Regions from separate parts of the Peribacillus sp. TH27 genome, predicted to be linked through region 1. Evidence: riboswitches for the same ligand, from Rfam matches in the RefSeq annotation. Region 1 holds a riboswitch; each other region holds the start of a gene.

Region 1 (3,126 bases):
TGGCAATAAACTGAAATGGATGGTAGACGGACTTAAGGATACCGAAAATTTCAATCTTCTTCTTGTCGGAAGCACAGGCAATGGCAAAACATCCTTTATTCAGTCGCTTGCTGGAGAGAGTATTGCTGCCGAGGACCATTCGTCCCTTGTCAGTGTCAAAGATGGAGATAATCTGGAAATCTATGAAATTACAGATACAGATCACAAAGTCGTTGGTGAGTTAACTGAATTGGATGAAACACGCCGTCAGCGCGGAACCATTGTCGACGTGACCCTTATTAGTGACTACCTAAAAAATAATCGCCTGCGTTTACTTGATACACCAGGGTTCAATGGGGAAAAAAGTGTAGACTCTGATTTCCAAGGGTATTTACAGGGCAGCGATGGATTGATGTTTGTTCTCGATGCACGAGCGCCTTTCACCGGTAGTGAACGAGATTTGTTATTGGAAATTCAAATGATGGCACCGAAACTTCCGATTCATTTCTTACTAAATAAGATGGATACGATTTACAGTGACCAAGTGGCAGTCCGGATGGAAGATGAAACATGGGATAAAGTGAATGCGTATTTCCCGAACGCAAAAGTATTTGCGTTCTCCAAACTTTATGACAGCAAACAGCAGTTACAGGACCTTTCATCCTTCCTTGATTCGAATTATCAAGCTGATAATTGGAAGGAAAGAAGATCTGAGAAGATTCTTGCATTCATTCGCAAAACGTTATCTTACCTGCTAGAAAAACGGGCAGCTAATGAGCGGAAATGCGAGCACTCAATTTCTTGGAATGAGCAGATGGAAGTCAAATTGAATGGAGCCGTCAATCAACTGGCAGATTTGGAAAAAGAAAAAAGTGAAAATATCATAAGGTCGTATCGTTCAATTAAAGAAGAAGTGAAAAAACAGCTTTCTTCAAGAATCCCTGAATTACTAAGAGAATGTTCTAAATCATTAACGGAAAGTAGCGATTTCAGCCAAGTTCATATACAGTTGAACGATGAAATGAATGAGCAGATTCAGGCATATATTTCAGACAAGATTATGCCGCAATATTACCGTTCTCTTCAAGACTGGATTGCTACATCTCAGTTGGAATTTACACAAATTCAACAGTTTATGGATGAGATGAGCACAGGGTTCAATGAATTGTACAAAGAAGAGCGAATTACACTTGCGGGAGACTTTAGAGTTTTGGATGATTGGCGCCGTGATGCGGATCGGATGACAAGCAGTATCCGCATTGAAGACGTTAATATTTTACTACGCCGGACCCCATCGCAATTGCTGCTTAAAGGGGCAGGGAAGTTGTTTGGAGCGATTCCGCAAAATAAAGCTAATATGTACAACCGGTATAAGAAGTACCTAGAAAGTGAAGACTACCAGGATGTTGCAGAGATGATCAGTGACCGTTTCCTTACACAATTCGGATTGTTTGAAAAATCTTTGGATAGAGATATCTCACTTTTCTATCGCAGTTCATTTGCCTTACTTCAAAAAACGATAGAACAAACACAGACTGAAATCAAAGATCATCAGGCAGCACTGGAGCATATGAGAGAAAATCCGGAAGTATACCGTGACCCGATTACTCTATTTGAAGTGAAACTACGTCAGTTAGAAAGACTTGAAAAGATCGAGAAAAAGCGTCTGGCTAAGCTACAAAGAAAATAAGTGTAATAAGAAACATTTTAAATATTCAAAAATCTATTGACTTTACGACTATATCCCTATAAAGTGGTAATTACGAAAAACGTAACACATTATATTCTCTTATCAAGAGTGGCGGAGGGACTGGCCCTAAGATGCCCAGCAACCGTTCCATTAGGAATTGGTGCTAAATCCTGCAAAACAGAAATGTTTTGACAGATAAGAGAGGGACAAGTCTGCAAATCAGCTGATTAAACCTCTCTATTCTAGAGAGGTTTTTATTTTGGGATTTACACCAACCTAATTGATAAGATTAATGAGTGAAAAGAAGGGGGAACTAAAATGAGGAAGTCAATTTTTAAAAGGGTTTTCGTTTCGGTCATAGCTTCGGCTTTGCTTTTAACGGGCTGCTCTTCAGGACAAAGTTCAACAGAATCAAAGAAGGATGAAAAAGTATCTTTTAAAAATGTTCCAGAACGATTTGCAAAAGGGGAAGGTGCCAAAATCAAAGTCATTCGTAAGATTGGCGGAGATGATCATACGGCTCAATATTTAGCTGGAGCGAAGGAAGAAGGAGAAGCATTAGGTTTTCAAGTGGATACGTATACAGCAAATGGCGATACGGCTAAATTCCATGATGCAATCGCCCAGGCTTTACAAGAAGATTATGACGGCTATATTATCTCCCATGGTGATGATGCAGCAACAGTGAATGACGTTCAAAAGTTGGTTGATGCAGGAAAGAGCGTTGTTACATTCGACTCTATTAGCGACTTATCTAAAATTGACGGTGTGACCTTAACTTCACAGGATGATGAAGCATTGGCAACTCTGGCTTTTGATAAATTGATAGAAGAACAAAAAGGTGAAGCAGCGATCGCATACCTTTGGGTAGATGGTTTCCCACCAATGGTGAGAAGAAATGCGGTGTATCAGGAAAAATTAAAAGAAAATCCTGGGATTAAAGAAGTCGAAAGATTCGGAGTAGCATCTGCAGATACTTCGGTTCAGACACAAAATGCGGTAGCCGCAATGTTGAATAAATATCCCAAAGGCAAACTAGATGCGATTTTCGCAACATGGGATGCATTCGCAATTGGAGCGGCTCGTGCGATTAAAGAAGCTGGCCGCGATGAAGTGAAGATATACGGAATCGACGTATCTAATGCTGATCTTCAAGAGATTCAAGCGAAAGGCAGCTCTTGGTCTTACACGGCAGCTGTCGATCCGAAATTGATTGGTGCAGTGAATATGAGGATTTTGGCAAAAAAATTAGCGGGTGAAGAAACACCGCAAACATATGACTTAGAAGCTTCACTTATTTCACAAGAGCAGATTCAAGCTTCAAAAGAAGCGGTCAACATGGCCAACTTGTCCGGTATTGTCGAAGGATGGGGAGTATCAACGGAATTTGAAGAAGAATGGATGAAAGTATTGAAAGATCATTATAAAAAGTAAAAAACAGAGTCATTAGACACTCT
Region 2 (3,126 bases), 2.8 Mb from region 1:
GGCTGGTCAGGATTTCCCTGCCCTAAATTAATGACATCATGACCTTGCTCTGTAATTGCCTTAACTTTTGCAACTAGAGAAGCAAAAAACTGCTTGGGTAGTTCCTGAAGCTGTCTGGATTTTTCGAATTGCATCATTAAACACCTTCTCTGAAATTTCTTGAAATTCTAGTCACAAATGATATATGTTTATCATAGTCTTGTAAAGTGTTTTTTTACATATAGAGGTTTTAAAAAATGAAATGGAAAATCTCCTTCCACCAAATGGATATGCCTTTGGATAACCCTATATTAACTTTCATTTCGCAGTACAAATGGATAGAAAACGCCGTCTAATCTAATCCGGATATAGTTATTTTACCTGAACTTTGAACAGTTGGATACGACTTAACTAGGTTGAATGAGATTGCGGATGAAGAAGCAGAAAAAACGATTACATTCATTTGTTATAACATACGTATACAAGGATGTCAGTGAGTCCATGCCGTTCAAGGTGCGGAAGTTCTATTCGTATCCGCCGAGTGGCCCAAACCGAGCCTCGATCATTAGGGACCGATATAGGGTCAGCCGTGCCATGGAGAACCAACCCTACATTTTAGCATTAAATCGTTCAGGGTCGATTTTATTAAACTATTTGCCGAACAATCCCTGATTATAGATCCATGGGGGAATATCGTAAGTGAAGCCGGCGAAGAAAGAACTCCTAACAGGTACCCTGGACCTCTCAAAAGTAACGGAAGCATGTAACAAAACTGAATTCGAAGAACGTCGTGCGGATTATTATTAAATTACCCATTGACAAACTATTTAAAAAGTTGATATTATTTTCCCGAAGATTAAAATTTCAGAAAACATTTACATTTACTCTTATCAAGAGCAGGCTGAGGGATAAAGGCCCTATGAAGCCCAGCAACCGACTGTAATACCATTGTGAAATGGGGCGGAGTTTCCGCCGGATTATAAATCCACAGGGCACGGTGCTAATTCCACCAGAAAGCAATATTTCTGGAAGATAAGAGGTCCGAAGCTAAAACTTCTGCCTCTTTCTATATGAAAGAGGCTTTTTCATTATTATTTTAAATATTTGGAGGGGAAAATAATGACTTTAAACCATTCGAACTTTGAATTACTGTCAAATGAAACTGCAATAACCCTTGCAAAAAAACTAGGGTTGGTCAAAACAGATGCCACTTTAAAATGTAGAGAGATAGGCGATGGAAACTTAAATTATGTCTTTCATATTACAGACACAGCCACAAAAAAAGGAATTATAATCAAACAAGCGGTTCCTTATGCAAAGGTACTTGGTGAAAGTTGGCCGCTGACCTTAAAAAGGGCTGCAATTGAAGCAAATGCACTTATCCATTTCAAGAGCTATTGTCCCGAATTTGTACCGCAAGTCTATTATTCAGATGAACAGCTTGCTATCACAATCATGGAAGACCTCTCACACTTAAAAATAGCGAGAACAGGCTTAATCGATGGCGATCAATTTCCATTACTATCGAAACATATTGGTGAGTATGTTGCCAAAACGGCATTTTACACATCTGATTTGCATTTAGAACCGTCTGCGAAAAAAGAAGTGGCCCGAAACTTCACGAATCCTGAACTCTGCAAAATTACTGAAGTTTTTGTTTTCACAGATCCTTTTTTTGAAGAACTACCGGGTGAGTATGAAGTAGAATTGACGGATGCTGCCAAAAGCATTTGGAATGATCAAGAAGTAATACTTGAAGTCGCTAAGCTGAAACAAAGCTTTGAAACCGAACAGGAAGCCTTACTTCATGGAGATTTACATACGGGAAGTATATTTGCAAGTGATACCGAAACGAAGATTATTGATCCTGAATTCGCTTTTTATGGACCAGTTGGGTTTGATCTTGGCCAATACACAGCAAACATTCTATTCCAGGCAGTTACACGTAATCCCGCTGGAAAAGAGGAAATTTTCACACACCTCCAAGAATTTTGGGATACTTTTGAAGAGACATATACTAGTCTTTGGAATACCCAAAACAAAAGTCCGTTTCGTCAAGTAAATGGTTATCTATCATATGTGCTCACTAAATTCAGAAAAGATGCATATGGTTTTGCTGGCTGCGAGCTGATTCGGAGAACAATAGGCTTATCTCATGTTGCAGATTTAAATGTTATTGAAGATAAAGAAACAAGAATCGCTGCCAAAACGGCTACATTGAAAATTGGTGCTTTTTTAATTAAAAAAAGGGAAGAATTGGATGTTCCAGCTGTGATTGAAGCATTGAAGCAACATACACTGCCTACCTATTCAACCCTTTAAAAGGAGAACTACATATGACGACGACAACAGCCTTACCTTATTCCGTTCAATGGGATGATACTCATATAACTTTATTAAATCAACAGGCCTTACCTACAATTACAGAATTCATTAAACTTTATTCCGTTGAGGATGTATTTGACAGCATTTTGACATTAAAGGTCCGCGGTGCCCCAGCAATTGGTCTAACTGCAGCATTCGGTGTCGCACTTGGAGCGAATCAGGATGGTTCAACTGATTTAGGGGAATTCAAACAAAATGTAACTACACATATTAAAAAACTAGCTTCTTCACGCCCTACTGCAGTCAACCTTTTTTGGGCGTTAAAAAGGATGGATAACATTTTGCAAGCAGCCAAGAGTATTCCAACTGCCAAAGAGGCACTTATACTGGAAGCAAAAGCAATCTTTACAGAAGATGAAGAAATGTGCCGAAAAATCGGGGAACATGGTTTATCCTTATTTGCTGAAGGAGATTCCATATTAACGCATTGCAACGCTGGGGGAATTGCCACTGCTCGCTATGGTACAGCCTTGGCTCCCTTCCATCTAGCGAAAGAAAGAGCCTTTCCGATAAAGGTATATGCATGTGAAACAAGACCTGTCCTGCAAGGGGCACGTTTGACTGCTTGGGAACTAATGCAATCTGGAGTGGACGTCACTTTAATCTCTGACAATATGGCTGCTCATACCATTCATCATAAACAAATCAATGGTATTATAGTTGGTGCTGATAGGATTGCGGCAAACGGAGATACTGCTAATAAAATCGGGACCTTGGGATTGGCAATATTAGCTAATCATTACGGTATCCCATTCTATGTGG
Region 3 (3,126 bases), 1.0 Mb from region 1:
AACCGATCTCATAATAATCCCAGGCGCATGGAAGGAGGCAGGCTATCAGGTCGGCCAAAGTCCCATTTTGGGCTGCATTTAGCATGTAACCCGTATAAGCTAGAGTGGTTGGAGTAGGTTCTGTATTTTCCAATTCGATTGAGCTGATTCCGAACTCCAAAGCATAATGTCGATGGATATCCATTTCTACTTGAAGGGTTTCATTCAAAATACTTGCAAACTTAGCCATGGTTTCGAGATTATGAGCTTTGATGACTCCTAACGCAAAGAGTTTGGAATAATCCATAAGATAGATATAGTCCTGCTTTAGGTAATAGGCAAATTTCTTTTCTGAAAGCGTCCCATCTCCAATCGCCTGAACAAAGGGATGTGTATGGTTCCTTTTCCAGATTCCTTTTGCCCGTTCATGAAGTCTATCACTGAAGGTTTCTAATTTTGTATTCTCCATGGTACATCCTCCTTGAAATTTAAAATTTACTAAAATTGTAAAGTGTGCATACACTATCTGATCAACAAAAAAACCGCTCTCTGAAAGAAAGCGGCTGTTACCGAGGAAGAAGCAAATTCCTTCTTACAGCCTGCTTCCCTCCGCTGGTATGACCAGATCAGGTGCAAAGGGTTTGATTCTCAGCAAAAGTGCTCCCCTAGCAGTCTAATTATTCACCTTTTCCATCTGAAAAAAAAAACCGCTCCTGAAATACGGAGCGGGGCAGATGGATAAAGTCATGTGTTTAAAGACGATATCATCCACTTCCCTCCGCCGGTATGATCCGGTTCAGGTTCAAAGGGTCCGGAACAAATTCCATCTCAGTCTTAAAAAGACTCCCCTAGTGGTGTGAATGTATGTAATTACTGACATCATATCAGAAAGCCAGGAAATTGCAACCCAATTTGAATGGGGTCTATAGAGAATACCTATCAAAAAAAGGGAGAACCATGTGATTGACTTTTGAAGAATATTGGGATAAAATCATGTCTACATCATTTATATATTGAATTCTTATCCAGAGAGGTGGAGGGACTTGGCCCAAAGAAACCTCGGCAGCAGACCCATTTTGGGAACTGTGCTACATCCAACAAGCATACGCTTGGAAGATAAGAAGAGCCGAACGGACTACTGTAAGCCTCTTCTTGAATTAGAAGAGGCTTTTATTTTTGTGAAATAACGTTTAGTGACATAATAGAAAAGATATAATTTGGTGAAAATGATACCTGTTACTACAATTTAGCTCATATGAAGGCGGGCTGATGAAGACAAGGAAAGGAGCCATTTACATGGCAGAATTATTTAAGAGAATTGAACAGAGGAAGGCATTGCTGATTGAAGAGTTATTAGCGAATGGAGTTTATAAAACCTCTGATGAAAGACATCTTTATGATGTTCCTTTAAAAGTGCTTGAAGATGAATATAAGATTGTTATAAATAGACCTAATATCGAGTCTCCTTCAGAGTGGATGACATAGTAAGAGTTCTTAAAATACTTTACTATCTTAAAATATTATTTAATCTGATGAATATTATTAAAGCATTCGCAGTGTACATGAGTGAATGCTTTTTTATATTTGTCAAGAATATAAAATGTCACAAAAAATACACAAACAGGGAATAGAATAGGCTTTTTGTCACATTTACCTTGTGGAATAACACATTTTAATTTCCATATATGGTTGATTTTAACTACTTATTTCTTTATCATAAAAGATGTAAGAAAATTGAATAAATAGGAAGTGACTATAGATGCCCCCACAGATAACCGTAGAAAGAATAGAAGAAAAGAGACGGGAAATGATTAAATTGGCAGACTGATTATGGTTTTACAAGCCTTCTAACTGTTCAAGCAAGTCAAGAATTGGATTCGCTGTTAAATGCTATAACAAATAAATGAAAATCACAATATTTTTTGCTTAAGAAAGTTTATAGTGATTTTTAAATTTCGTCAGTGACTTTAAAATAGATTTCTTCATTGAAACTAAAAAAGGCTACTGCTGAATGAAGGCAATAGCTTTTAAATAATGAAATTCAAATATTAACACGCTTACCAAGGATTACTAAATCCCGTTCAATACCATCTAGCTCGGCAACTTGAGGTAAATGCGCCCATTCTTCAAAACCAAATTTAGAAAACAGTCTTATGCTCGGTGTATTGTGAGCAAATATGAAACCAAGTAGTGTCTTAACTCCTAATTTTGGACTCACTTCAATTGCCTTTTGAATCGAAATTTGTCCAATTCCTTTTCCCCGGAAATAATCATCAATATATATGCTGATCTCGGCAGTGGAATCATAGGCTGGCCTACCATAGAAAGATTGAAAACTCATCCATCCAGCAGTTTTTCCTTCGAATGTAATAATATAAAGCGGTCGTTTTTCTGAATGATGTTCCTCAAACCATTTAAGCCTCGATTGCACTGAAACAGGTTCTGTATCTGCAGTGACCATCCTTGAAGCAATAGTCGAATTATATATTTCGACTACTCTTGGTAAATCTGTTAGTTCTGCATCCCTAAAATCTATATACTGATCCATCATTTTAACTCCTATCCTTATTATGTATACAATCTCCAGAAACATGGGATTCCCACCCTATTTATGAATAAAAGGAGGTTGACGAAAATCCGTTCCATTGAATGCTTTTATTGTATCATACACTTTTTACAGTTTATCTGACAATTCATTTTTTTGCATGTTAAGTATGTTCATTTTTGGGGTAATTACAAGATAAAATACTTCATAGTAAATACATTACATAAGGAGAAACAAATGAAAAAAATAGTAGGTTTATTTGTAATTGTACTAGTTATTTGTTTTGTCTGCATATAAGTTTCAGGCTTCAGAGTCGGAAGATGTGATGGCTTTTGGAGATTCGTTAACCTATGGAAAAGGTGATAAGGATGGGGAAGGTTATGTAGAAGGTCTGGAGGATGAATTGAATAACCCTGATTCTGAAAAAAAGGTCCGTTTTTGGAATTACGGTATTAAAGGCCAGGAAACAGATGGTGTCATTGATCAGCTTGAAGATAATCAAATTAACACGAAATTGGACAAAGCCGACACGTTTATTGTTTATATTGGAACAAACGACTTGATTAACAGTAATGGAGGTAACTTGAAAAAAATAAGTGATC
Region 4 (3,126 bases), 3.0 Mb from region 1:
CTTGAAAATAAAGAACAGTATTCGATATTATTTCGAGAAACTCAATACGATCAAGAAATTTCTAAACAATATGTTGAGCAAATCTTCAAGCCAAATGCTAAGCTTATTGAACTTCAGAAGAGAATTGATACTGGAGAGATTCACTATATTTCCGATATTATCTTATTTAATGTAGGAATTATTTCTTTTACATTAGCTTTATCGACCCATTATGAGATTCATCAACAGAAAACGGAACCGTATTTTACTGAGGAAGGAATAAAGAGTATTGCTCAGCTTTTAGTATATGGGATTCATGGAAAAAGCAATAATACATAAATAAACGGTCATATTTAAGGCGTATGAGTCAACAAGCCGCAAATATGACCGTTGCTTTATCTACTATTAGTATTAGTTATTCAAGCTTGTACCTCTAGACTTGACGATACATTGTGCAAACTAGTGTAATCCGAAGAATGGAACTATACCTGTTATTTTGGAGATGCAAAAATTAAAAGGTCAAGGAAGAAACAGTTTTAAATTTCAGGAAAAATAGAGGGGGATAACTGATGAAAGTTTCTGAATAGGTTATTCACATTAATCCCGAGTTAAACACTTGACTTTTATTTTTCTGAATATTACGATGATTATATGATACATGACTTTACCTAGGCAGGGTTCTTATCCGATTTATGTGATTGAGTGATTTTTATTGAATCAGCAAGTCTTAACGCAGATAAGAAAATAATAGGAGGAAATTTATATGAGCGAAATCGTAATTTTATCGGGCAGTCCAGCGAGTCCATCAAGAACTGACATCTCTTTAAAACATGTTCGATCACTAGTTGAACAAGTGGGGTTTACCACTGCTTATTACTCTATAACGGATTTTTCCGCAGATGATCTATTCCAAGGCCGGTATAATAGTGAAGATATAATAAAGCTTTCAGAAAAAATTCAGGAAGCTAGAGGTATCATTATTGGTTCACCAGTATATAAGGCATCTTACACAGGCGTGTTAAAAGCTTTGATTGATTTGCTACCTGAGGGTGCATTTAAAAATAAGCCTGTTCTGCCAATTATGATTGGTGGAAGTAACAGGCATTTATTGGCGATTGATTACGCACTTAAACCTTTAATTTCAATTTTAAAAGGTGAGCCGTTGCAGGGCTTATATTTTGTAGATAAGGAAATAGATAAGCAGAATCCAGAAAGCCCAATTAAAGATGGCGAATTAGTTGATCGTGTGCAAAGTCAGGTGCAAGAATTTGTTGAAGCGATTCAATTAAGAAATAATTAAATGCTGTTAATAGACTAAAAGTAAAGGCTTAAGGTTTTGAACTATTTTTATTTTCATGAGATTAAAGATTATTTATGTACAATCATTAAAACTAATTAACCTTAACAATTAGGCCTTAAACAATTGTAAAAAGAGGTAAGTAATGAAATAGACTCATTTTTTTTAAGAGTTTCTCTTGAAAATGAGTCTATTTTCATATTTAACTTATACAATATCCGTTCAAGGAAAAGTGTGTATAATAATAACAGTTCACCCATTTTATTAATCCAAGTTATTTTATAAGAAAACTCCATTGACAAGGAATAAATATATGTTAATATTTAAAATAATAAAACTTATCCAGAGCGACGGAGGGAATTGGCCCTTTGAAGTCCAGCAACCTGCATGATGGATGCAAGGTGCTACATCCAACAAAATGTTGATCATTTTGGAAGATAAGGTAAAAAATATTACCTTGAAAATCTTTCCATCATGGAAGGGTTTTTATTTCTGTAAAATTCGTTTGCAAACCATAGCATTGTAAGATGTTTTGGAATATATAAATTTAAGAAAATGCATTTTATAAACGGGTCAGCTATACGATAAGCTAGTCTCGGATTTTCTTAAAGGAGGAACTGGCTTGGAAAAAGAGAATCAGCTGGAGGAAATATTTGAACGCCTACAAGAAATGCTTAAGTCGATGAAATATGGATCCATAACACTTATCGTCCAGGATGGTAAAATTATTCAAATGGAAAGAAATGAAAAGCTGAGAATTAAATAAGGTATCTGCTGACTAGAAAACTAGAGGTGGATTTAACTGATATAAAAGAGAGTATTAGTTAAATTCGTCTCTTTTTTCTAGGGTCTTTTAAGCGTTAAAAAACAACAGCGAGTATTAATCGCAAGTTACTCTATTCTGTGAAACATTTAGCAAGTTTTTAGAGGGGGCTTTAAGATTGTCTGCATTAGTAAACTATGAAAATTTCGACACAGAGATTTTGCCTGCATTTCCTGAGGACAGTGAGACAAAAGGTGCTTTAGAAGTTCTTGAGTGGGCAAATTCCCAATATGGTAACAAACTCATTTATGCATGTAGTTTCGGCATTGAAGGAATAGTACTTACGGATTTATTGGCAAAGGTCAATCCTTCAGCCAAAATTGTTTTTCTGGATACGGATGTTCATTTTGAAGAGACTTACAAATTAATTGAACAAGTTAAAAAGCGCTATCCGCAGCTTTCAATTGAAATGAAAAAGCCGGCATTGACGCTCGAGGAACAAGCAACTGAATATGGAGATGAGTTATGGCTCCGTGATTCAAATAAATGTTGCAGCATACGTAAGATCGCGCCGCTTACTGAGGTACTTTCAACGGCAACTGCTTGGCTCTCGGGACTACGCAGGGAGCAATCTGAAACAAGAGCATTAACGGAATATATTAATCAAGATAATAAGTTTAAATCAATTAAAATATGCCCGCTTATTCATTGGACATGGAAAGATGTATGGCGCTATGCCCATAAAAATGGACTTCCATATAATGTTCTTCACGATAATGGATATCCTAGTATTGGCTGTAAAACATGTACGGCACCTGCTATCAATGCCGATGATTTACGCTCAGGACGTTGGCAGGGCGCGCAAAAAACAGAATGCGGATTACATTTATCTTAATAAATAGAAAATTTAGGGGGAAATTAGTATGACAGTTAGCTTACCGCACGGAGGAACGTTGATCAATCGTTGGGAACCAGACTATGATATTACTAAAATAAACAACTCAATCGAAATTGATGAGATTGCTTTAAGTGACCTGGAATTAATAGGTACTGGGGCCTATAGTCCTATTAAAGGATTCTTTACAAA

Evidence for each region. A riboswitch is a leader RNA that binds a small molecule or an ion and turns the genes downstream of it on or off. The one in region 1 is predicted to bind S-adenosylmethionine.
Region 2: it holds a riboswitch for S-adenosylmethionine, as region 1 does, so the genes downstream of both, mtnK (S-methyl-5-thioribose kinase) here and JFU24_RS13995 (sugar ABC transporter substrate-binding protein) in region 1, are expected to answer to the same signal.
Region 3: it holds a riboswitch for S-adenosylmethionine, as region 1 does, so the genes downstream of both, JFU24_RS09050 (Fur-regulated basic protein FbpA) here and JFU24_RS13995 (sugar ABC transporter substrate-binding protein) in region 1, are expected to answer to the same signal.
Region 4: it holds a riboswitch for S-adenosylmethionine, as region 1 does, so the genes downstream of both, JFU24_RS28400 (YezD family protein) here and JFU24_RS13995 (sugar ABC transporter substrate-binding protein) in region 1, are expected to answer to the same signal.

Annotation. Positions count from the first base shown of each region.
Region 1 covers NZ_JAEKEV010000002.1:2,617,045-2,620,170, reverse strand. Annotated here, with positions in the region: gene JFU24_RS14000 (GTPase domain-containing protein) at 1-1,669, shown strand, start outside; SAM riboswitch class I at 1,766-1,871, shown strand; gene JFU24_RS13995 (sugar ABC transporter substrate-binding protein) at 1,988-3,103, shown strand.
Region 2 covers NZ_JAEKEV010000002.1:5,367,905-5,371,030, reverse strand. Annotated here, with positions in the region: gene JFU24_RS27325 (pyridoxal phosphate-dependent aminotransferase) at 1-137, opposite strand, end outside; SAM riboswitch class I at 864-1,018, shown strand; gene mtnK (S-methyl-5-thioribose kinase) at 1,099-2,301, shown strand; gene mtnA (S-methyl-5-thioribose-1-phosphate isomerase) at 2,316-3,126, shown strand, end outside.
Region 3 covers NZ_JAEKEV010000002.1:1,587,756-1,590,881, reverse strand. Annotated here, with positions in the region: gene tenA (thiaminase II) at 1-448, opposite strand, end outside; TPP riboswitch at 567-656, opposite strand; TPP riboswitch at 736-839, opposite strand; SAM riboswitch class I at 998-1,102, shown strand; gene JFU24_RS09050 (Fur-regulated basic protein FbpA) at 1,249-1,464, shown strand; partial or broken gene JFU24_RS31285 (Spo0E family sporulation regulatory protein-aspartic acid phosphatase) at 1,812-1,886, shown strand; gene JFU24_RS09040 (GNAT family N-acetyltransferase) at 2,021-2,527, opposite strand; gene JFU24_RS09035 (DUF459 domain-containing protein) at 2,850-3,126, shown strand, end outside.
Region 4 covers NZ_JAEKEV010000002.1:5,608,688-5,611,813, forward strand. Annotated here, with positions in the region: gene JFU24_RS28390 (TetR/AcrR family transcriptional regulator) at 1-175, shown strand, start outside; gene ssuE (NADPH-dependent FMN reductase) at 743-1,279, shown strand; SAM riboswitch class I at 1,612-1,720, shown strand; gene JFU24_RS28400 (YezD family protein) at 1,899-2,042, shown strand; gene JFU24_RS28405 (phosphoadenylyl-sulfate reductase) at 2,257-2,934, shown strand; gene sat (sulfate adenylyltransferase) at 2,963-3,126, shown strand, end outside.